3 regions of the Staphylococcus capitis subsp. capitis genome follow, and region 3 is predicted to be linked to each of the others. Evidence: riboswitches for the same ligand, from Rfam matches in the RefSeq annotation. Region 3 holds a riboswitch; each other region holds the start of a gene.

The links. A riboswitch is a leader RNA that binds a small molecule or an ion and turns the genes downstream of it on or off. The one in region 3 is predicted to bind S-adenosylmethionine.
Region 1: another riboswitch for S-adenosylmethionine. It lies ahead of V6C74_RS02840 (Na+/H+ antiporter NhaC family protein); the one in region 3 lies ahead of V6C74_RS09255 (methionine ABC transporter ATP-binding protein).
Region 2: another riboswitch for S-adenosylmethionine. It lies ahead of metK (methionine adenosyltransferase); the one in region 3 lies ahead of V6C74_RS09255 (methionine ABC transporter ATP-binding protein).

The regions. Positions count from the first base shown of each region.
Region 1 covers NZ_CP145263.1:585,703-594,023, reverse strand. The annotation lists partial or broken gene V6C74_RS02855 (alpha-glucoside-specific PTS transporter subunit IIBC) at 1-552, opposite strand, end outside; gene V6C74_RS02850 (MurR/RpiR family transcriptional regulator) at 765-1,526, shown strand; gene V6C74_RS02845 (SRPBCC family protein) at 1,589-2,101, opposite strand; gene V6C74_RS02840 (Na+/H+ antiporter NhaC family protein) at 2,229-3,530, opposite strand; SAM riboswitch class I at 3,726-3,822, opposite strand; gene V6C74_RS02835 (hypothetical protein) at 3,894-4,484, opposite strand; gene V6C74_RS02830 (SDR family oxidoreductase) at 4,674-5,555, opposite strand; partial or broken gene V6C74_RS02825 (amidohydrolase) at 5,687-6,808, opposite strand; gene V6C74_RS02820 (SulP family inorganic anion transporter) at 6,812-7,990, opposite strand; gene hutI (imidazolonepropionase) at 8,217-8,321, opposite strand, start outside.
Region 2 covers NZ_CP145263.1:990,972-999,292, forward strand. The annotation lists gene menC (o-succinylbenzoate synthase) at 1-715, shown strand, start outside; gene yidD (membrane protein insertion efficiency factor YidD) at 712-960, opposite strand; gene ytkD (RNA deprotection pyrophosphohydrolase) at 1,031-1,504, shown strand; gene V6C74_RS05135 (prolyl oligopeptidase family serine peptidase) at 1,485-2,270, shown strand; gene pckA (phosphoenolpyruvate carboxykinase (ATP)) at 2,348-3,940, opposite strand; SAM riboswitch class I at 4,096-4,207, shown strand; gene metK (methionine adenosyltransferase) at 4,316-5,509, shown strand; gene V6C74_RS05150 (nuclease-related domain-containing protein) at 5,620-6,528, shown strand; gene V6C74_RS05155 (aldo/keto reductase) at 6,684-7,523, shown strand; gene V6C74_RS05160 (CrcB family protein) at 7,602-7,958, opposite strand; gene crcB (fluoride efflux transporter CrcB) at 7,955-8,317, opposite strand.
Region 3 covers NZ_CP145263.1:1,868,269-1,876,589, reverse strand. The annotation lists gene V6C74_RS09280 (thioredoxin family protein) at 1-76, opposite strand, end outside; gene V6C74_RS09275 (arsenate reductase family protein) at 219-572, shown strand; gene gcvH (glycine cleavage system protein GcvH) at 744-1,124, shown strand; gene V6C74_RS09265 (toprim domain-containing protein) at 1,607-1,993, shown strand; gene V6C74_RS09260 (thioredoxin family protein) at 1,986-2,282, shown strand; SAM riboswitch class I at 2,340-2,442, shown strand; gene V6C74_RS09255 (methionine ABC transporter ATP-binding protein) at 2,531-3,556, shown strand; gene V6C74_RS09250 (methionine ABC transporter permease) at 3,549-4,244, shown strand; gene V6C74_RS09245 (MetQ/NlpA family ABC transporter substrate-binding protein) at 4,265-5,077, shown strand; gene V6C74_RS09240 (hypothetical protein) at 5,132-5,287, opposite strand; gene V6C74_RS09235 (CsbD family protein) at 5,452-5,640, shown strand; gene V6C74_RS09230 (DUF368 domain-containing protein) at 5,720-6,577, opposite strand; gene sufC (Fe-S cluster assembly ATPase SufC) at 6,901-7,662, shown strand; gene sufD (Fe-S cluster assembly protein SufD) at 7,763-8,321, shown strand, end outside.

The DNA.
Region 1 (8,321 bases), 1.2 Mb from region 3:
AATAGGTAACATTACAAAGAATGAAATGGTAACTACAAATGTGAGGCCTTGGAAAACCCCTAACATTTCTGGCAATCTTTTACTATAGTATCGATTATGTATCCATGTAATAATCCCTGAAATAATAATAGCCCCTAAAATATTTGTATCTAACGTTTCTATCCCTGCTATAGCTTTTAATCCAGTGACGTTTTCTACGCCTTTTTTTAAGTTAGCACCAAAGGTATGAGGCCATTGCGTTAGAATCGCGTTAATAAATGTGTTAAACATTAAATAACCCATCAACGCGGCTAATGCTGCATGCCCTGGTGCTTTTTTAGCTAGAGATAGAGGTAAACCCACAACAAAGACGATTTCCATGTGATTAAAGATGACCCATCCGCCTGACTCTATCACTGACCAGAATTTGAACCAGAATGTATGCTGATCTGCTAAACCGCCCATGATTGTTGGATTTTTGAAAAGTGTCGCAAACCCAAGTACGATACCAAAGAAAGCAAACATCAACACTGGCACGATCATCGCACTACCGAATCGTTTGATAGCATTCATAATTAAAACCTCCACATCCCAATTTATTTCACACTATCATTTACTTATATGTTTGTTAGTAAGTGTTAGTATCTCTAAATAAGTTAATTTCAATATATAGTAAACGCTTACATAATAACAACGACGTTGACGCATTTTGAAACTATTTTGTATAATCAGATTATATTTTCATTGAACGGAAATTTTTTCATGCAAAATAATGAGGTGCTTAAATGATACTAGATGAACGTGTGAACACTCATTTCGATAAATTGAATGATAATGATATACAAATCGCAAGTTATGTTAATACACATATAGAAGAATGTAAAAATATGAAAATTCAAGATTTAGCTGTACATACGCATGCATCAAATGCCACTATCCACCGTTTCACACGTAAACTAGGATTTGATGGCTACAGTGATTTTAAATCATTTTTGAAATTTGAAAATGAAAAAAAGAATCAGCTTCCTTCTGATTCAATGGAACAATTTAAACAAGAAATAGCAAATACCTTTAGTTATTTAGATCGCATTGATTATCAATTATTAACGAATAAAATGCATGAAGCCACTACGATTTATCTTTACGGAACAGGACGCGCTCAAATGAATGTGGCTGAAGAAGCACAACGTATTTTACTTACAATGCATAAAAACATTATAATCCTACATGATGTTCATGAATTAAAAATGGTGTTAAATAAAACTGTTCCAGAGGATTTATTCTTTATTATTTCATTATCTGGCGAGACATATCAATTGACCGAAGTTACACAGCTTCTTCAATTAAGACAGAAATATTTTATCTCAGTAACAACGATGAAAGATAACTCACTCGCTCAACAAGCAAACTATAATATATATGTATCAAGTAATACATTTTATTTAAATGACGGTACCGATTATTCAAGCTTTATTAGTTACCATATCTTTTTTGAAACACTTTTAAGAAAATATAATGAACGTAAAGAAAAAAATGAATTATTATAAATAAAATCGCAAGCATTATTTGTAACACCCAGAGGCTACTCATTTAATGCTTGCGATTGTTTTTAATTATGCTGTTGTTCTTCTAGTTCTTCTAATATATGTTGCATTTGATCAATCATTAATTCAAAACCATGCGCAGTTGAATCATGATATTCTTTCTTCTTCTGTTTGTACTCCAACGCAGTTAAACGTCTTTCCTTTTCAACTAATGAGCGGTAGTAAAACAACATTTGAGTACCACCATTTTCACGTTCAAAGAATTCTACTTCTATGACATCCTCTTCGGCGCTTAAACCAGGCATACCTATTGTCATTTTAATGTATTCATCCATTACAAGCTCTTCGTATTTACCTTCGATAACATTTTGCTTCCCATTTCTACTATCTACTATACGATATGTACCGCCTTCTTGGACATCCGCTTCAAAAGTCTTATTTGTACGTGGTGTTGTCATGAACCATTGTTTAAGAATCTCCACTTTTGTCCATGCTTCATAAACAACTTCTGGAGTAAATTTTAGTAAACGTTCGATGTCGATTTCTACGTGTTCATTCTCTACATTATATTTTGCCACTCTCTTTCACCTACTTTCACTCTTATTTCTATTTTAACGTATTTAAGCTATGTCACAAACTCTGAAAGCTCTGAAAAAGTTAAAAGGAAGCTAAAATCTAAATGAGTAGCTTCCTTTTAATTTATATTTATTTTTGAGGTTTATCTTTTAAACGAGGGACTCTCAAAATAATAGCCACTAAACCACAGATTCCTAATAAAATTGGATAGATACTATATGGAACAAGTAAGAAAGGAGAAATACCAGCAACACCAGCTGCTGAAATAACTTGAGGACTATATGGGAGTAACCCTTGGAAACATCCTCCGAATATATCTAATATACTAGCTGACTTACGTGGATCGACATCATACTCATCAGCAATGTTCTTGGCTAAAGGTCCTGCCATAATAATAGAAATTGTATTATTAGCAGTAGATATATCCGCGGCACTTACTAAACTGGCAATACCTATTTCTGCACCACGTTTAGATTTAACTCTAGCACGTACAAACTGTAGTAACCAATCTATGCCACCATTATGTTGAATGATACCTACAAGGCCACCAATCAGTAATGCTATCATTGCAATATCTTCCATTCCAATTATACCTTTAGATACGGCACTGAGAAGTCCTTTCCAACCAAAGGAACCATCAATCAATCCTATTAAACCTGCTAAGGCTGTACCACCAATGAGTACAATGATGACGTTTACACCTACAAGTGCGAGTATCAGTACTAATAAATATGGAATAACTTTAATTAAGTTATAATCATAACTTTTGGCATGATCGATTGAAATACCATTCGTTAAGAAAAATAAAATTATAATCGTTAAAATAGCACCTGGTAAAACGATTTTAAAATTAACTCTAAACTTGTCATTCATCTTAGTCTTTTGAGTTCTTACTGCAGCAATGGTAGTGTCCGAAATCATTGACAGATTATCACCAAACATTGCACCACCGACTACCGTAGCCATAGCTAAAGCTGCGGGCACATGTGTTGCTTGTGCGAATCCAAATCCTACTGGGGCTATCGCTGCAACAGTCCCAACTGATGTCCCCATCGAAATAGACACGAACATACAAATAACAAATAGGCCTACAATGATTAAATTTTGAGGAATCAATGATAAACCTAAATTAACAGTTGAGGTAACACCACCCATTTTTTCAGCAGTAGTTGAAAACGCACCTGCCAAGATAAAAATTAACATCATCAAGATAATGTTCGAATGTCCAGCACCTTTAGTAAATACTTCTACCTTCTTGGCAAAAGATTCTTTTCTATTCATAAGTAAGGCAACGATTACTGTAATTGTAATTGCAACATTTAAAGGCATAGTTGTAAAATCTCCTGAAATAATTCCTACACCTAAAAAGAGTAATACAAATAGGAGTAATGGGAACAGGGCCCACGCGTTACCTTTCTTTACTTTCTCCATAAATTTGACCTACTTTCCATAAAAATAGGAGCGAAACAGAAATTTCATTCTCAATGAATCATTTCTTCATTCCGCTCCGGCAAGTGACTTTATTTGAAAACTAACCCAAGTGTGTATCAATAGAGTCAACTCATACCAACAAGTGATTAAAAGATATGTTATTTCACCATTTATACTCTGTTGGCATAGCATTTCAGCTTATCTTCTAACCTTAGCGGTTACTGGAATTGGCACATGATAAAATGTTGCCGAAGCTTCCTAGGGCCAGTCCCTCCACTTCTCTCGATAAGTTATTCGAATTGTGTCTAACGTTACAAGATAATTATAGACACGTCAATACATAAAGTTTATTGTATTTTAAAATTATTCTTCAATCTGTGTAGTGAAAAATTTCTCATAAATCGTGATTGCTAAAGCAACAATAATCAATAACACAATAGCTACACCAAAAACAATCCACCATTTCAAATAAAGACTTATAAATATGAGTAAAATGCTTATAATTGTTAAACATAAAGATACCCTTTTGAAAATTTTTTCAGTTCTAACCGATACAATTTTATATTCACTTATTTCGTCGCCATGAAGAAATTTACCATTTTTTGCTTGACTAATTTTAAGCTTCACTTCAAGGACGTAAGCAATACTTCCAGAACAAATAATGATTAGTAGCATCGTAACATTTGAAAAAGGTTGTGTAATAATCCAACTGAACATTCCAAAATAAGCAAGTGCAGAAACAATTGCTAAAATATAATCAATCATAGGATTAAACCAAGTTATACCTTTTTTTACATTCTCGTTAACTAAATAAACATTAACTGCAGAAATATATGTACAAATAATCACAGCTATAGCTAATATTACTATTAGATTATGATGGCACAATATTAGTGACGGTAAAGCTAAAGCAATTAAGATATTAGGTAACCATCTGATTAAAAAATTCTTCATTTTATAATCACCTTTATTCTATATTTCACCAATCACATACATCTTACATGAAAGCTTCAACTATTATCAAATCACCATTTAATATGGTGCAAACTTTCTACTCTCACACTAAAAAATGGGAACTCAGTCGAGTCCCCATCACCTTAAAATAATCAATATATAATTTGCCTATTAAAAGTAAATCAATTGTTAGTCGATTTGCATACCACCTGTTACACCAAAGACTTGGCCAGTAGTATAACTTGAATCTTCTGAAGCAAGTAAAACGTAAGTACCTGATAATTCAACTGGTTGACCGGCACGACCCAGTGGCGTTTGTTGTCCAAATGTAGGAATTGCACTTTGAGGTTGACCTCCAGTAATTTGAAGCGGTGACCAGAATGGCCCAGGAGCAACACAATTCACTCGAATACCTTTCGCACCAAGTTCTTCAGAGAAACTTTTCGTTAATGAAATAATTGCTGCTTTAGAAGCTGCGTAATCATGTAAAATTGGACTCGGATTATATCCTTGAACGGAAGACGTCGTCGTAATTGATGCGCCAGGTTTTAAATATTCTAACGCTTTTTGAACTGTCCAGAATACTGGATATACATTCGTTTCAAACGTCTCTGCGAAAGCTTCAGTATTAAATCCGTGAATATCATCATGATATTGTTGATGGCCGGCAACTAACGTTACATTATCTAAACCGCCTAACTCATTATAAGCCGTTTCTACCATATCATAGTTAAACTGTTCATCCCTTAAATCCCCAGGAATTAGAATAGCTTTCTGACCAGCATCCTCAATCACTTGTTTTACTTCTTGTGCGTCGTCTTCTTCACTCGGTAAATAGTTAATAGCCACATCTGCGCCTTCTTTTGCATAAGCGATTGCAGCTGCGCGTCCAATTGCTGAATCTCCTCCAGTCACTAACATCTTATAGCCTTTTAATCTCTCATGACCTTTGTAAGATGTTTCACCACAATCAGGTTGAGGTGTCATTTTCGATTGTAGACCTGGTAACTCTTGCTCTTGTTGTTCATAATCAGACGTTTTAAATTTATTTCTAGGATCTTGTGCTGACATCATTCATCATCTCCATATTTAAGATTTAATATTATTTACCCATCATAAAGCATATTTTAATCATCATTTTATCTCTGAAAATGAATTCAATAGCACTTTAAATAGCTACATGGCAACTATTGCCGTATAGATTAACCATTCAATAATTTTTTAACGAGCGTTACAAAATACGTTGGTACTTTCTCTAAAATACGTTCGTCTGGGTCATATTTAGGATGATGCAAATCATATTCACTATTGGAGCCAATGATAGCAAAGACACCGGGGTAATCTTTCGTATAACCTGAGAAATCTTCACCAATCGTTAGTGGTTCTTCCATCATTTGAACGTTGTAACCTACTTCCTTAGCTGCTTCAATTGCTTGTTGGGTAAGTGTTTAATCATTTACGACAGCACCCGGTAATTGTGTATATTCGAATTTAATATCTACATTAAATACTAGAGATAACCCATCTGAAATTTCTTTCATACGTTGCTTTATAAGTTGACGTTTTTTAGAATCAAATGAACGAACAGTACCTTGAATATAAGCTTGATCAGCGATGACATTCCATGTATTCCCACATGACACTTCCCCTATCGTAACGACCGCACTATCAAATGCTGATAAATTACGACTCACAATAGATTGTAGGCTGTTAATCAGTTGACCTACTACAATGACCGGGTCATTTCCTTGTTCTGGTTTCGCTGCATGAGCACCTTTTCCTTGAATATGAAACTCAAAACGATCTACAGCGGAAGTGATTACACCACTTTTAATCGCGAATTCACCAATGTCTAGTGAAGGATAATTATGAAAACCTAAGACTGCTTTAACGTTCTTAAGTACTCCAGTTTCACTTAACCTAATTGCACCATGACCTAATTCTTCAGAAGCTTGAAACAATATTCTCACTCGTCCACTTAATTCGTTTTCAAGCTCTTTAAGTTGAGTTGCTACGCCTAAAATACTTGCCATATGGATGTCATGACCACATGCATGCATTACTCCTTCATTTGTAGATGTAAACTCGTGCACAACTTGTTAGTTTATCGGTAATGCATCAATATCAGTTCTTACTGCAATCACCGGTTCACCTCTACCTATTTCAGCCACTAAACCCGTTTCTAAAGGTACATCTAAAATGGTTATATCAAAACTTTCAAGTATACGTTTAAGTCGCTTTGTAGTTTCATACTCTTTATCAGAAAGCTCTGGGAATTGATGAAATGTACGTCTCCAATTAACATAATCTGAATAATTTGGCATAAGCTATTCAGTCCCTTCTTTTTTAAAAAATAAGCGTAAAATGTAGTAAAATAACGTGCCTGCAATAACTCCAATAGCTAAATTATTAGTAATTAAAATTAAAATCATCGTTAATCCCATAACCAATCCACGTTTAACTGGTGCACCTTTAATATGTTGAAAAGTGCGTCTATCAAAGGTATTAAAAGAAATAGTAATGAGTACCGAAGCGAGTACCACCATCGGTATTAAACCAACAAGTTGTCCTAAGACGAACACACATAATAATAAGAAAATACCGGTAGTGAGCGTAGCTACTCGTGTTCTTGCTCCCATACGATAATTAAATTTCGATTGTCCAACTAAACCGCTTGAACCATATCCTCCGAATAAACCAACGATAATATTTGATAATCCTTGTCCTACAATCTCTCTGTCTTTATTAGTTGGATGTTGTGAAATCATATTCATCATATCATTTGTTAAGTTAGTTTGGATTACTGAAATAATGGACATTGTGAAAGCATATTTTAAAGCAATGAAGAAAGCACTCAGTTCAAACATTTCTTGAGGTATATGAATCGATGGCATTGAAAAGTGTATATCCGCCATATCATGTACGTATTGCAAATTCGGATGAATAAGCCATGTCGCAAATGTTAATACGATAATAGTAATCAGCGGTGCCGGAATTACTTTAATTGTTCTAGATGAAATAAAAATAATTATAAAAGTGAGTGCACTTACCACATAAGTTGCTATTGAGATACCAAATATATACTTCATTTGTGTCCACAATAATAGAAGTCCCAAGGCGTTCATAAACCCCATAACAACAGTATTAGGTATGAGTTTTAATATTTTATCAATATGGCATAAACCATATATAAATAAAATCATTCCCATGAGTATGGTTGCAAGAGCCAAATAATGAACCCCATATTGTTCTACTAAAGGCCCACCTATGATAGAAATACCACTACTTGGTCCTGAAACCATTGCTAACCTTTTACCGAACAAAGAAATGAGACACATCATTAAACCACAACTCATCAGTCCTAACGTTGGCTTAATATGTACTATAAAAGAAAAAGCAATAGCGACTGGTAATAGTGCTAATGCCATGAGTATACCTGCTAAAATATTTTGACCATAATGACCTTTCCATTCCTCTATATAAGCAATTTTATGCAACTCGGTCATTAATACATCCCCTTTTTGCTAAGCTTTAGAGGCTTCATTTCAAACTATTAAACCTCTCATATCGATATAAGTATAATCATTATTTCACTTTTTCACTATATTATAAACCTCTCGTTTGAATATAAAAAGGCGAGCCCTCAAAGGACTCGCTAAAGACTATAAACGAACGCTTTAACTCTTTTTGATAACATGACCGCCTAGCTCATTTACAAGTAACTGATTTACTTTAATCTAACTTAAATTCATTATCCACGATAACTTTACCATCTTTAATCACTTTTTGAGCGTGATTAATACCGAAATGATATGGGATATACTCATGGTTTGGCGC
Region 2 (8,321 bases), 880 kb from region 3:
CCCAGCGACTCGTTCAGCTATCGTTATGGCAGTTTATCAAATGTATCATGAGTTATCATCTTTCTCAGTAACCTATGGTGCGACAATAAGTGGTTTAACAAATGAACAGTTACATAAGCTTTATGAAACACAGCCACGTCGTGTTAAACTTAAGTGGTCTTCACAACTTGTTGAAGATATCAATGCTATACATCAAAATGATATTCATTGTGATTTAGCACTTGATGCGAATGAATCGCTGAATGTTGAATCATTTTCAAAGATTAGTGAGGTTAATCAAGCGAATATCATATATATTGAAGAACCGTTTAAATCATTAGAGAATTTAAATGCAATGAATGTGAGCGAATATCCACCTATAGCTATCGATGAGAAGGCGACTTCTATCAAAGATATTGTTTCAATTATTGAAAAATTTCCTATTCAATTAGTTGTTTTAAAGCCGTATAGATTAGGTGGTATTGATAAAGTTTTAGAGGCAATAGATATTTTAAAAGAAAAAAATATTAAATTTGTAGTCGGTGGCATGTATGAATTTGGATTAAGTAGATATTTTACAGCAATGTTAGCTAAAGAGGGAGATTATCCAGGTGATGTTACACCTTCCGGATATTACTTTGAAGAAGATTTAGTGAGAGATTCAGGCATTTTAAAAGAGGGAATGATTCATTTTATTCCCCCTAAAGTACAAAAAACTAAATTAACAAAACTTTAATGTTTATGTTCTGATGTCGATTGTTTATCTTTTTTTAATGGTACTGGATCGAAGCCACCTTTATGAAATGGATGACATTTCAAAATGCGGCGTATACCTAAATAAAGCCCTTTAAATGCACCATGATATTGGATTGCTTCTCTCGTATATTCCGAACATGTTGGATAAAATCGACAAGTAGGTGGTGTCAACGGTGATATAAATCGTTGATAAAATACAACTAGCGCTAGAAAAATCTTTTTTATCATGGTATTGCGCCTCCAACAAATTATTTAATAGATTTATTTTAACATAGTAAGAGGGGATGTGTGGATTGTGGAGTTTCGTGATAAAGACAATCGAACGGTCACTTTAAAATTTAAAACGAATAAGGATACGCCTAATGGTAATCACGTACTCACGATTCCAATATATAATCATCAACTCTTATTTACTCGACACAAAGTTCGTGGAATTGAATTCCCTGGGGGTAAAGTTGAGTCCGGTGAAACACCATTAGATGCGGTTTTAAGGGAATTATATGAAGAGACAGGCGCAATTGCCGAGAAATGTATTTATTTTGCACAATATAGAGTTAACACAAATGATCATAGTACTTTTCTTAAAGATGTATTTTTCATTGAAGCGAGTCATTTCATTGAAACTTCAACTTATTATGAGACAAATGGTCCATGTCTATTTGAAAATGTTTCCAACATACCTAAGGATAAGCAAAGTTTTCTAATACAAGATGCGACGATATTGAAATGTTTAGAAAGGGTGAGAGCGCTTGGATTTTACAAAAATTAAGAAAATGCCAATAGACGCTCATACGCATCATTTTGATGAAGTAACCTATAAAGTAGATGGATTAAATGTCAAAGCTTTAATGATGACACCAGTAGACCAAAATGTAATTCAACGTATAGTTATATATCTTCGCGGTGGAAAAGGGCAAGTAGGTCGTGTAAGAGCTGCAAGATTAATGCAGTTTGCAAATGAACACACGCTAGTTATAGGGCCATACTATAGAGGTAATAACGGTAGTGAAGGTAAAGATGAATTTTATCGAGGAGATTTGAATGATGTAACACAATTAATTCGACTTTTACATGATAAATATCCCTCAGCATATATTCATATGATAGGATTCTCACGTGGCGGACTACAAGGTTTATTAACCTTTCAAGACTTACCTGTAAATAGCTTCATCATATGGGGAGGCGTCTCAGATATTCATTTAATGTATGAGGAACGTGTTGATTTAAGAGGGATGCTAAGACGAATGGTGGGCCATCCTAAAAAAGATAAAGACGCTTATGAACAAAGAAACGCGATGAAAACCATTGATTCTACCAGCCCTCCTATATTAATTGTACATGGAGGTAAAGATAAGCAAGTTGGCATTCACCAAGCTTATGATTTAGAAGAAAAGTTGAGAGCTAAGAGGGTGTACTACGAAACGTTTTATCAACTAGATGAAGGTCATGTGCCACGGCCTCCAGCAATGAAAGAAACATTATCTAAAATTCAACAATGGATGACCAATATTGAAGAAACTAAAGGTAATTTGTGATATCAAATTTTAAATCAAGATAGAGATATATTAAAAAGGGTGAGACAAACGTCTCACCCTTTAATAATTGGAAATATTTATTTATTGAATGCACCTTTTTCAGCAATACGTTCTACTTCTGAACCAAACTTTTTAAAGTTTTCCTCAAATTGATTAATTAAGTCTTGAGCTTGTTCATGATATTTATTTGCATCACTCCAAGCGTTCACTGGGTCTAAGATAGTCTTTGGCACATCTTTAATTTCAACTGGGACATTTAAACCAAATGTTTCATCTTTTTTATATTCAGCATCTTTTAACTTTCCTGAAATAGCTTGGTTTACCATCTGACGCGTATAGTGTAAGCTGATTCGGCGTCCTACACCATATTTTCCACCAGTCCATCCTGTATTAACTAAATAAACGTCAACATCATGTTTATCGATTAATTCACCTAATAAATCAGCGTAAACAGTTGGATTTAATGGTAAGAATGGTGCTCCAAAACATGTTGAGAACGATGGTTCAGGCTCAGTTACTCCACGTTCTGTACCGGCTAACTTAGAAGTGAATCCACTTAAGAAATGATACATTGCTTGATCTTTGGTTAGTTTGGAAATAGGAGGGATCACACCAAAGGCATCAGCAGTTAAGAAAATGATTGTATTAGGATGAGCTGCTTTTGAAGGCAACACGATATTATCAATATGTTCGATAGGGTAAGCAGCACGAGTATTTTCAGTAAACTTATTGTCATCGAAGTCTACTGTACCATCCTCTTTTACGACTGTGTTCTCTAGTATAGTGCCGTATTTAATTGCATCATAAATTTGAGGTTCTTTTTCTTTAGAGAGGTTGATTGCTTTGGCATAACATCCACCTTCGATGTTAAATACACCATTTTTGTTCCAGCCATGTTCGTCATCCCCAATAAGTTTTCGTTCTGGATCAGCTGAAAGGGTTGTTTTACCAGTGCCTGATAGTCCAAAGAATAAAGCGACATCACCTTTTTCACCTACATTAGCTGAACAATGCATGCTCATGATATCTTGCATTGGTAAAAGGTAATTCATTACTGAGAAAATACCTTTTTTCATTTCTCCGGCATATTCAGTACCACCAATTAAAATGACTTTGTGCTTGAAAGAAATGATGACAAATGTTTCTGATTTAGTGCCATCTACTTCTGGATCAGCTTTAAAGTGAGGTGCTGATACAATTGTGAAATTAGGTTTGATATTTTTAGCTTCATCTTTAGATTCTGGACGAATAAACATATTATGCGCGAATAAATTATGCCAAGCCAATTCATTAATCACAGTTAACTTTAAACGTGAATCTTTGTCGCTTCCTGCATAACCATTAAATACGTATAATTCATCTTTTTTACCTAAATAATCTAGAACTTTATTATAAAGTTTTAAAAAAGTTTCCTCATCAATAGGTTGGTTAATGTCTCCCCAATCGACATTATCTCTATAAGAAGGTTCAGTTACGATAAATTTATCTTTAGGTGAGCGCCCCGTATATTTCCCAGTACTTGCATTCACTGCACCTAATTCAGTTAATTTCCCTTCGTTATTATCTAAAATTTTATTGTATAGCTGAGTTGTTGAGAGTTGAAACTGTGTTGATGGTTTCTCTAGTAAATTTTTTATTTTTATTGTTTCTGTGTATGTGTCTACTGACATACTCAATCCCTCCAAAGCAATAGTATTTATGTAAGCCTTTACATTTAAATAGTATAACACATTAATTTTATTAATCCACCGTTAACATAAGCATTTAACGAAAATCATAAATTGACATTGAACCTTGAATTCGGTACTATTATTCTTAACGGATTCTCTTATCCTGAGTGGTGGAGGGACATGGACCCAATGAAACCCAGCAACCTCTTTTATGATAAAGAAAGGTGCCAAACCGTTTGCAGACATATATCGTCTGAACGATAAGAGCGAATGGACGTTTAAGGGCCTTCTCTCTATCTTGATAGTGATGAAGGCTCTTTTATTTAGCTCTCAAATAAAAGAGAATTTTCGTAATTTATATTAAAGGAGCAAAACATGACTTATAATAAACGATTATTTACTTCAGAATCAGTAACTGAAGGTCATCCCGATAAAATTGCAGATCAGGTATCTGATGCAATTCTAGACGAAATTTTAAAAGACGACCCAAATGCGCGTGTCGCTTGTGAGACAACAGTAACGACTGGTATGGCGCTTATTTCTGGTGAAATTTCAACATCAACATATGTTGATATACCTAAAGTAGTGCGTGAAACAATTAAAAATATTGGTTATACAAGAGCTAAATATGGTTATGATTTCCAAACTATGGCAGTTTTAACCGCTATTGATGAACAATCTCCAGACATCGCACAAGGTGTTGATAAAGCGCTAGAATACCGTAATGAAATTTCAGAAGAAGAAATAGAAGCGACTGGTGCAGGAGATCAAGGGTTAATGTTTGGGTATGCCACTAATGAAACAGATACGTATATGCCATTACCAATTTTCTTATCACATCAATTTGCTAAACGTTTATCTGATGTGCGTAAAGATGAAATTTTAGATTATTTACGTCCTGATGGAAAAGTACAAGTAACAGTTGAATATGATGAGAACGATCAACCTAAACGTATAGATACAATTGTTGTATCTACTCAACATGCTGAAGATGTTGAATTGGAACAAATTGAAGCAGATATTAAAAAACATGTCATTTACCCTACAGTGTCTGATGATTTATTAGATGCTGATACTAAATTCTTTATTAACCCTACAGGTCGTTTTGTTATCGGAGGACCACAAGGGGATGCAGGATTAACTGGACGTAAAATCATTGTTGATACTTACGGCGGTTATGCACGTCATGGTGGCGGTTGCTTCAGTGGTAAAGACCCAACTAAAGTTGACCGCTCAGCTGCTTATGCTGCACGTTATGTTGCTAAAAATATAGTAGCCGCGGAGTTAGCTGATCAATGTGAAGTGCAATTAGCCTATGCCATTGGTGTGGCTGAGCCAGTATCTATTTCAATTGATACTTTTGGTACTGGTAACGTTTCAGAAGCTAAACTAGTTGAAGCGGTTAGAAATAATTTTGACTTAAGACCAGCTGGAATCATTAAAATGTTAGATTTAAAACATCCTATTTACAAACAAACTGCTGCATACGGTCATTTTGGCCGTACTGATGTTTTACTTCCTTGGGAAAAATTAGACAAAGTTAATTTACTTAAAGATGCGGTCGAATGATAACCATAGCTTTCAAAATTAAGGGAAATAAATATTAATTAAATGTCGAAAAATTGATTTTTTTCTATTATAATGAGAGTTATTGAAATGGTTAAAGGAGCGTTGTTGTGATGAGTTTATCTTCACCGATAGTTATAGGCTTAATCGTTGCAATTATTGTGGCAATTCTTTTCTTTATTCTCTTTTTAGTAGCGAATCACAGTAAAAAGAAAATTAAAAACCAAACAGAAGCCCAATATAAAGAAAAAGAGCAACATATGAAAGAATCTCATGAAGAAGCCTTAGAAAAAGAAAGAGTTGAAAATAAAAAGGCTGTCACAAAACAAAAAGAAGATTTTGATGCGACAGTAAGCAGTAAAGATAGAGAAATTGATGCATTAAAACTATTTTCTAAAAATCATAGTGAATATGTAACAGATATGAGATTGATTGGTATTCGTGAACGTCTTGTTAATGAGAAGAGAATTCGTCCTGAAGATATGCACATTATGGCAAATATCTTCCTACCAAGTAATGAATTTAATAATATCGAACGCATCAGTCATCTTGTTTTAACTAGAACTGGTTTATATATCATTGATTCTCAACTTTTAAAAGGTCATGTGTATAATGGTATTAGTGGTGCTCAGTTCAAAGAGTTACCAACAATGTCTCAAGTATTCCAAACACTTGATTTAGATGAATCTACACCTCAAACATTAGTATTAGATCAAAATGAAGATCAACAATCTTTATCATTTGTTAATTATTCTGAGAAGATTAAACATATTCAAAATCTTGCAGGTGATTTACAAAGTGAATTAAACACTAAATATACACCAACTTCAATTTTGTATTTTAATCCTAAAAATGATGGAGATGTTACAATTTCTAATTATAATCGGGCTTCTAATGTTAAGGTTCTAGTTGGGCCTGAACAACTCGATGAATTCTTTAATAAATTTGTATTCCATGGACGTATTCAATATAACGTGGACGAGTTACAAACTATTATGGATAAAATAGAGTCTTTTAATTAATCAATACAAACGTAAGGAAATGATTTTCTTACGTTTGTATTTTTTTATTTGAACAGGGTATAGAAATCTGAAGAGAGAAAATCATATTAATATTTTTACAGTTAAATTGAATCGTAATATGATAGACACCAAAGCATAGATGAGGAGTGAATATGATGGAAACAGTTCAATTTTATAATGGTAGAGAGATGCCTAAAGTAGGTTTGGGGACTTATAGAGTTGAGAATAGTGATCAATGTAAAGATGCTGTTAAACATGCTATTGAAAATGGTTATAGAAGTATTGATACAGCCAAAATATATGGTAATGAAGAAATGGTTGGTCAAGGGATAAAAGAAGGACTAGCTTCTACAGGTTTAAAACGTGACGATTTATTTATAACTTCTAAATTATGGTTAGAAGATTATGGTCGTAATAATGTTGCACAAGCTTATGAAACAACCATTCATAAATTAGGTTTAGATTACTTGGATTTATATTTAATGCATTGGCCTGGAACAAATGAAGCAGTTATGATTGATACATGGCAGGGAATGGAAGATTTATATAAAGATAATAAAGTTAAAAATATCGGTGTAAGCAATTTTACTCCTGAAAATTTTGAAGCTTTACTCGCTCAAGTATCTATAAAACCTGTTATCAATCAAGTTGAATTTCATCCATATTTAATTCAAAAAGACTTACGTAAATATTTAGAAGCACAAAGCATCGTTATGGAATCTTGGTCTCCGTTAATGAATGCTAAAATTTTAGAAGATGAAACTATCAACGAAGTCGCAAATGAGATAGGTAAATCACCTGCACAAGTGATTATAAGATGGAATGTTCAACATGGGGTAGTTGTCATTCCTAAGTCAGTGACGTCGCATCGTATAGAAGAAAATTTAAATGTATTTGATTTTGAACTTTCTGATGCTCAGATGGAGAAAATTGATAGTTTAAATAAAGATGAAAGAATGGGACCGCATCCTGCCGAGTATAACGGACATAAATAATAAAGACCATAATAAAAGCACTCTGATACATGTATCAGAGTGCTTTTACTATGGTCTTTTTTTAAATAGTCAACAGTATTAAAGATGAAATCCTATATAACAAGCTATAAATCCAATTAAAAATTGCAGTAGTGAATATCCTATAAAATGACCTAGTTTAAAATTGGGTGTCATGAAATGAACTAATTCATTTGTAAGTGTAGAGAAAGTAGTTAATCCGCCTAGAACTCCTGTTATAAAAAATGGTGATATCCAGTCATTTGAAATTGAAGAACCCAACGTTATCCCGACTAGAAAACTACCTAAAATATTAACTATTGAAGTTGCTATAGGAATAGAAGAATTAAATTTTTCATTACATATATTTGTTATAAACGCTCTAATTACAGCGCCCAAACCTCCACCAAACATAACAAGAAGGATAGCTAATTTCATAATTGACCTCCTATTTTAACTCCTAAGTAACAGAAAATGATACCTAAGATGTAACTTGTCAGTCCATATATGATAAGCATCATAAAATTGTGATGATCAAATAATTGGACGAGCTCGAATTGAAAAGTGGAGAAAGTCGTCAAGGCGCCTATAAACCCTGTTGTTATTGCTTTTTTAACTAGAGGGTACCTTTTAAACAGGGTAATAGTCAAAGTACCAATTAGTCCCATTAAAAATGCACCTAAAAGATTGACTAAAAAGGTGCCTAAAGGGAATCCCGAACTATCATTTAGCGTTGAAAAAGCGTAACGTAGTAATGCACCCAAAGCGCCACCAATAAATATATATATGTACTGCATGGGA
Region 3 (8,321 bases):
CCTCGAATTTGATAATAACTGGTTCTTTACTATTTATTGTTGAATTAAAGTCTTCTGTTTTATGAATACCTTGCATCGTTATATGCTCCTTTTCGTCATTAGTAAATTTATTATAACGAATGATATCTTTTTTATAAAAATATTAGCTTAAAAAGTAGAGCGTTTTCTTAAAGAAAATGATATATTTGTCTTAATAAAGAGAAGGAGGTAACAAACGAATGATTAAATTTTATCAATATTCAAATTGTACGACTTGTAAGAAAGCCGCTAAATTTTTAAATGAATATGGTGTGAGCTATGAACCTATTGATATCGTACAACATACACCAACTAAAAAAGAATTTGAAGATATTATTGAGAAAACAGGTGTTGAAGTTAATAAATTATTTAACACTCATGGCGCTAAATATCGTGAACTTAATTTGAAAGATAAACTTAAAGACATGTCAGATGATGAAAAATTAGATTTATTAGCATCTGATGGAATGTTGGTAAAACGTCCATTAGCTATCTCTGGAGAAAAAATCACTTTAGGATTTAAAGAAGATCAGTATAAAGATATTTGGTTATAGTATTTAAATATTTATTTTAAAAGTGAACATTATAAACTGAAATGATGCGAATATGTTATTTTACATAAATAAACACGAATTTTATCATATTAAATCTTTTAGATATTAGTTGATTGAATAATATCAGTGTGGCATCATTAAAATGTAATTAATAATTAGGAGGGGATTCTCGTGGCAGTACCGAGCGAATTTAAGTATTCTAAAGAACATGAATGGGTCAAAGTAGAAGATAATGTAGCTACTATTGGAATCACAGAATATGCTCAAAATGAATTAGGTGATATCGTATTCGTTGAATTACCTGAAAAAGATGAAGAATTAAATGAAGGCGATACTTTTGGTAGCGTTGAATCAGTTAAAACTGTTTCTGAATTATATGCGCCTATTTCAGGTAAAATCGTTGAAGTTAACGAAGAATTAGAAGATAGTCCTGAATTTGTAAATGAATCACCATATGAAAAAGCATGGATGGTTAAAGTAGAAATTAGTGATCAAAGTCAATTAGATCAATTATTATCAGCAGAGCAATATTCTGAAATGATTGGTGAATAGTATGTTTAAACTCCTCGATTTATATAATCAAGGAGTTTTTTTAGATTACCTTAGAAACACTAAGCACTGAAGTGCTAAGTGAGTAAAGGAACGCCTGAGCCAAGGCTCATGCATAAGAAACACTAAGCCTTAAAAATGCTAAGTGAGTAAAGGAACGCCTGAGCCAAGGCTCATGCATAAGAAACACTAAGCCTTAAAAATGCTAAGTGAGTAAAGGAACGCCTGAGCCAAGGCTCATGCATAAGAAACACTAAGCCTTAAAAATGCTAAGTGAGTAAAGGAACGCCTGAGCCAAGGCTCATGCATAAGAAACACTAAGCACTAAAAATGCTAAGTGAATTAAGGAACGCCTGAGCTAAAGCTCATGCATAAGAAACACTAAGCATTAAAAATGCTAAGTGTTTCTAAAATGTTTAGTTTTTGAGGATTCTGTGAATGATGTAAGTGACAGTTAACTATCGACTCTTAGAAGGTGGATTGACATGACTATTGTGAATAAAGTTATCATTGTTGAAGGTAAGTCGGATAAGAAACGCGTGCAACAAGTTATTGCAGAACCAGTAAGTATTATTTGTACCCATGGGACCATGAGTATAGATAAAATCGATGATATGATAGAATCACTTTATGGCAAACAAGTTTATGTTCTTGCAGATTCTGATGATGAAGGAGAAAAAATTAGAAAATGGTTTAAGCGATATTTAAGTGAAAGTGAACATATATATGTTGATAAAACATACTGTGAAGTAGCTAAATGTCCTAAAAACTATTTAGCTAATGTTTTAAATAGATATGGTTTCGCGGTGCGGAAAGAGAAGAATCTAATGCCTAATTTAAACACTGAAAGGTTAGTTTTAGTTAATGAGTAGTACAATCGATCTCGAAGATATAACAGAAAACTATAATGAAGATAAACATCTTATATTCGGATATACTCCTATGTGCGGGACTTGTAAGGTCTCTGAAAGAATGTTAGATATTGCTAACGATATCGTTCAGCTACCTATTAAGAAAGTAGATTTAAATTTCCATCCGGATTTTAGTAAAGAAAAAGAAATAATGTCAGTTCCTGTGTTATTGGTAATGAATAAGGATCAAGAGGAAAATAGAATTTATGCGTTTCAGTCAGTTCCTTATTTGTTAGAAAATTTAAAATAATTATTGACGAAACTCTAGTACGATGGTAGGATTAATACAAATTAAATGATGCGACAACTCTTATCGAGAGAGGTGGAGGGATGTGCCCTACGAAGCCCGGCAACCGTCTGATATAGAAATGGTGCCAATTCACATAAAGTTCAACTTTAGAAGATGAGAGAAAGAAGATTTTTGAATGCTTTCTCAACTCTCTATAAGTTGAGAAAGCATTTTTTAATTTACATATGCAATTTAAGGAGGCTATTAACGTGATTGAGTTAAATCAAATTGTTAAACGATATCATACTAAGAACAAAGATGTTCTTGCAGTTGATCACGTTGATTTAAATATTGAATCAGGCTCAATTTTTGGCGTTATTGGTTTCTCTGGTGCTGGTAAAAGTACACTAATAAGAATGTTCAATAACTTGGAAGCTCCAACTTCAGGAGATGTAATTATTGATGGGGACAATATTAGTAAGTTATCTAAATCAGAGTTACGTAAAAAACGTCAAAAAGTAAGTATGATTTTCCAACATTTCAACTTATTATGGTCAAGAAACGTTTTAAAAAATATTACCTTCCCGCTAGAAATAGCAGGCGTACCTAGTAATAAAGCGAAGCAAAAAGCACTTGAGCTTGTAGAATTGGTAGGTTTGAAAGGACGAGAAAGTGCTTATCCATCAGAGTTATCAGGGGGACAAAAACAAAGAGTAGGTATTGCTAGAGCACTAGCAAATGATCCTGATGTTTTATTATGTGATGAAGCTACAAGTGCTTTAGACCCTCAAACCACTGATGAAATTTTAGATTTATTACTGAAGGTAAGAGAACAACAGAATCTTACTATCGTTTTAATTACACATGAAATGCACGTGATTAGACGCATTTGTGATGAAGTAGCAGTAATGGAAAACGGTAAAGTTATAGAACAAGGCAAAGTAAGTGAAGTGTTTGAGAATCCTCAACACTCAGTTACAAAACGGTTCGTCAAAGATGATTTAAATGATGATTTCGAAGAGTCTCTAGATGAATTAGAACCATTAGCGAGTGATTCTTACATAGTGAGATTAAACTTTACTGGTGATAATACGACCGAACCTATTGTTTCGTACATTACGAAAACACACAATATAGATGTAAATATTCTTGAGGCGAATATTAAAAATACTAGAAATGGTTCTATAGGGTTCTTAGTCATTCATATTCCACATATTAATAATGATAGTTTTGAACATTTTAAAAATGATCTTCATGAACAACGTGTGAATGTGGAGGTGTTGAGACATGGGTAAGTCTTATGGCGAAATTTTTCAAGAAATGTTTACAATGCCTAACGTTCAATGGCCGGATGTTTGGCAAGCTATCTTAGAAACGCTTTATATGACAATTGTTTCTACTATTTTTGCTTTTATATTTGGCTTGATTCTGGGTGTGTTACTTTTCCTATCTGCGAAAAGTCATTCACCGGCAGCTCGAATTTTCTATACAATTGTTTCATTTATAGTCAACTTATTTAGAGCAATACCATTCATTATTTTAATTTTATTACTTATACCATTTACGAGCGTCATCTTAGGTACTATTAGCGGACCTACAGGTGCATTACCTGCACTCATAATCGGTGCAGCTCCATTCTATGCTCGTTTAGTAGAAATTGCATTTAAAGAAATTGATAAAGGTGTAATTGAAGCGGCTTGGTCAATGGGGGCTAACACATGGACTGTAGTACGAAAAGTGTTACTTCCTGAAGCGATGCCAGCTTTAGTTTCAGGTATTACAGTAACTGCTATTGCTTTGGTTGGTTCAACTGCTATAGCTGGTGTGATTGGTGCAGGTGGTTTAGGTAACTTAGCATACCTAACAGGATTTACTCGAAATCAAAATGATGTCATATTAGTTTCTACTGTATTCATCTTAATTATTGTATTTATAATTCAATTCCTTGGGGATTGGCTTACAAATAAAATTGATAAACGCTAAAGAAAAGGGGATAAGGTTCAATGAAAAAGATTTTAGGTATTATTTTAGTTTTAGCATTAACAGTTGCTTTAGCTGCTTGTGGTGGCGGTGGTGACAAAGAAAAAACAATCACAGTAGGTGCGTCACCAGCACCTCACGCTGAAATTTTAGAGAAAGCAAAACCATTACTTGAGAAAAAAGGTTATGACTTAAAGATTAAAACAATTAACGATTACACTACACCTAATAAATTGTTAGATAAAGGTGAAATTGATGCGAACTTCTTCCAACATACTCCATATTTAAAAACTGAAAGTAAAGAAAAAGGATACAAAATTGAATCTGCTGGAGATGTAGAATTAGAACCTATGGCAGTTTATTCTAAAAAATACAAAAGTTTAAAAGATCTACCTAAGGGTGCAACTGTCTACGTTTCAAATAACCCAGCTGAACAAGGACGTTTCTTAAAATTCTTTGTCGATGAAGGCTTAATTAAACTTAAAAAAGGCGTTAAGATTGAAGACGCTAAATTTAGCGATATTGAAGAAAACAAAAAAGATATTAAATTTAATAACAAACAATCAGCTGAATACTTACCAAAAATTTATCAAAACCAAAAAGCTGATGCAGTCATCATTAATTCTAACTACGCAATTGATCAAAAATTAAGTCCTAAAAAAGACTCTATCGCTTTAGAAAAAGCTAAAGATAATCCTTATGCCAACTTAATTGCAGTTAAAAAAGGACATAAAGACGATAAGAAAATTAAAGCTTTAATGGAAGTACTTCAATCTAAAGAAATTAGAGATTATATCGATAAAAAATATGATGGTGCAGTAGTACCGGCTAAGTAACAATAGATCACTCTCTTAACGTATGCGTTAGGAGAGTGATTTTTTAATTAAATCTTATAATGCTCTATATAGAATACCTACACCGACACCACCATATCCCATTTGATAATCAAATTTTAGAATTTCTATATTTGGATTGTGTTCTAAAAAACGATTTACTTTCTTATTGAGTCCACTTTCACTCATAGATGTAATATTAACAAAATTCATAATGACACTCCTTAAATCATTTTTAATACTTTTAGTATATGACAATCAAAGTATAAAGCAATCTTTTTAAAATAAAAATTAAGCTATTAACGGTATAAAGATGTTTATTTCAGATTTTAGAGGGTATAAATTATAAAGATAAAAGTCAAAAGGAGGAAATTACAATGGCTGAAGATAATAAATTTGAACAAGCTAAAGGTAATATTAAAGAAACAGTAGGTAACGCTACAGATAATAAAAATTTAGAACAAGAAGGTAAAGAAGATAAAACTTCTGGTAAAGCTAAAGAAGTTGTTGATAACGCTAAAGAAAAAGCAAACGATGTAATTGATAAATTTAAAGGCGATAAATAAGATTATCTAGTTGCATCAAAGAAGCCCTCAAGTACTGTAACGTACATGAGGGCTTTGTTTTGTTTAGATAAAGTAAAACCTAATGATTTTCAGACTTTGCTGTGATTTGCCCTAAGGTAAAACTAACAACAAAGCCAATAATCATTGTTAAAAGTGAAGTTATCCACGCTAAGCCATTTTCAGGATAGCCTGGGAAAACTGCATAAATTGAACCTATCACTAAGCCAATGATCAATGCGAACGTCATCGTAGTATGATGGTGTAAGAAATACTGAATAATACGACTAGACAACATAAATCCCGTCAATATACCTAAACCAACGATGATTAAGATAGGTAATGCTGCGAAATTTAATTTCATGAGTTCAGAAATTGAAAACATAACTGTACCATAAACACCAAATACTAATAACATAAACGATCCTGAAATTCCGGGTAATAACATTGCGCTTGAGGCGAATATACCAGCTATAAAATATTTAATAATAAGACCAAAAGATAAAGTTAATGTTTCGCCAGAATGTTTATCACCATTATTTAAAAGTGTAATAATGACCAAAATAAAAATTCCCAATACAATCATTAGATAGTGTTTAGTTTCAAACGTTCGCTTAAAGTTAGAAATCTTTAGTAAGTATGGAATGATTCCAATAATCAATCCTGTGAAAAAAAACATGGTCGGAATCTCGTGATAGCTTAATAAATAGTTAAATAAGTTACTTAATATAGCGATGGCTAAACCCATTCCTATTATAATAGGAAGTAAAAATTTGAAACTTGGCCAAAAACGTTTCGAAAACAGCCCGCTTATAGAACTTATAAACCCATCATAGATACCAAGTAGTAAAGCTATTGTTCCGCCACTTACACCAGGAATTAAATCACTCGTACCCATGCCAAAACCTTTAAATATATTCATCCATTTGAAGTTGTTCATGAATAGCTCCTTTCATTAAAGATTTAAAGGTTAAACTGCATAATATCACAAAATTCAAATTTTAGGGAAAGAAAACCTTTATTATGTCTAAAAATTGGCTATTGAGAAATTAAGCACATCTTTATCATTTAATGAAATTTTACGAGATAAATAAAAATAATTTTATTTAAAGAATTAATCTAAATAAACGGTTTAAAAAGTTTATATTAGTGCTTAAGTGCGTTATAATAAAGAGAATTGAAATTCACTAAGTCTTTTTGACTACACATTAAAATTATTATAAACTAGTTAAGAAAACTTTATATTTTACGGAGGGAATATAAATGTCATCAACATTAGAAATCAAAGACCTACATGTGTCTATTGAGGATAAAGAAATTTTAAAAGGTGTAAACTTAACTGTTAATACAGGAGAAATACACGCAATTATGGGACCTAACGGAACTGGTAAATCAACATTATCATCTGCAATCATGGGACACCCAAGTTATGAAGTGACACAAGGGGAAGTATTATTAGACGGCGTTAATATTTTAGAATTAGAAGTTGATGAAAGAGCTAAAGCAGGTTTATTCCTAGCAATGCAGTATCCTTCAGAAATTACTGGTGTGACAAACGCCGATTTCATGCGTTCTGCTATTAATGCTAAACGTGAAGAAGGACAAGAAATTAATTTAATGCAATTTATCAAGAAATTGGATAAAGAGATGGATTTCTTAGATATTGATCAAGATATGGCTCAACGTTATTTAAATGAAGGCTTCTCTGGTGGGGAGAAAAAACGTAACGAAATTCTACAATTAATGATGTTAGAACCAAAATTCGCTATTTTAGATGAAATTGATTCAGGTTTAGATATCGATGCTTTAAAAGTTGTATCTAAAGGAATTAACCAAATGCGCGGTGAAGACTTTGGTGCATTAATGATTACGCACTATCAACGTTTATTAAACTACATTACTCCTGACAAAGTACATGTTATGTATGGTGGTAAAGTAGTTAAATCTGGTGGCCCTGAACTAGCTAAACGCCTTGAAGAAGAAGGTTATGAATGGGTTAAAGAAGACTTTGGTGCAGCTGAATAGTCGTCAATAAGACTTATTACAATGAGATGTTCACTTTTAATGATGAAAATGAACATACTAAGCAAAAATATATTTCATCAAGTAGGAGGCAAAGAAAGTTATGACAACTGAAACTTTGAACATTTCTGAAGAACAACTTGTTGATTATTCAAAAGCGCACAATGAACCTTCTTGGATGACAGAACTACGTAAAAAAGCGTTGAAATTAACAGAAACTTTAGAAATGCCAAAACCTGATAAAACAAAATTACGAAAATGGAACTTTGATACATTTAAACAACATGAAACAAAAGGCAGTGCATACGAAAACCTAAATGAATTACCAGAATCAGTAAAACAAATCATTGATATTGAAAACTCTGAAAACTTAGTGATTCAACACAATAATGATTTAGCTTATAGTCAAGTGTCAGAGCAAGCTAAGAATGATGGTGTAATTATTGAAGGTTTACATGAAGCATTGGTCAATCACAGTGAATTAGTTCAAAAATATTATATGACTCAAGCTGTAGATATTGATGAACACCGTTTAACAGCGCTACACACAGCGTTAATGAATGGTGGTATATTCGTATATGTACCTAAGAATATTGTAGTTGAACATCCAATTCAATACGTTGTACTTCACGATGATGATAATGCAAGTTTCTACAATCACG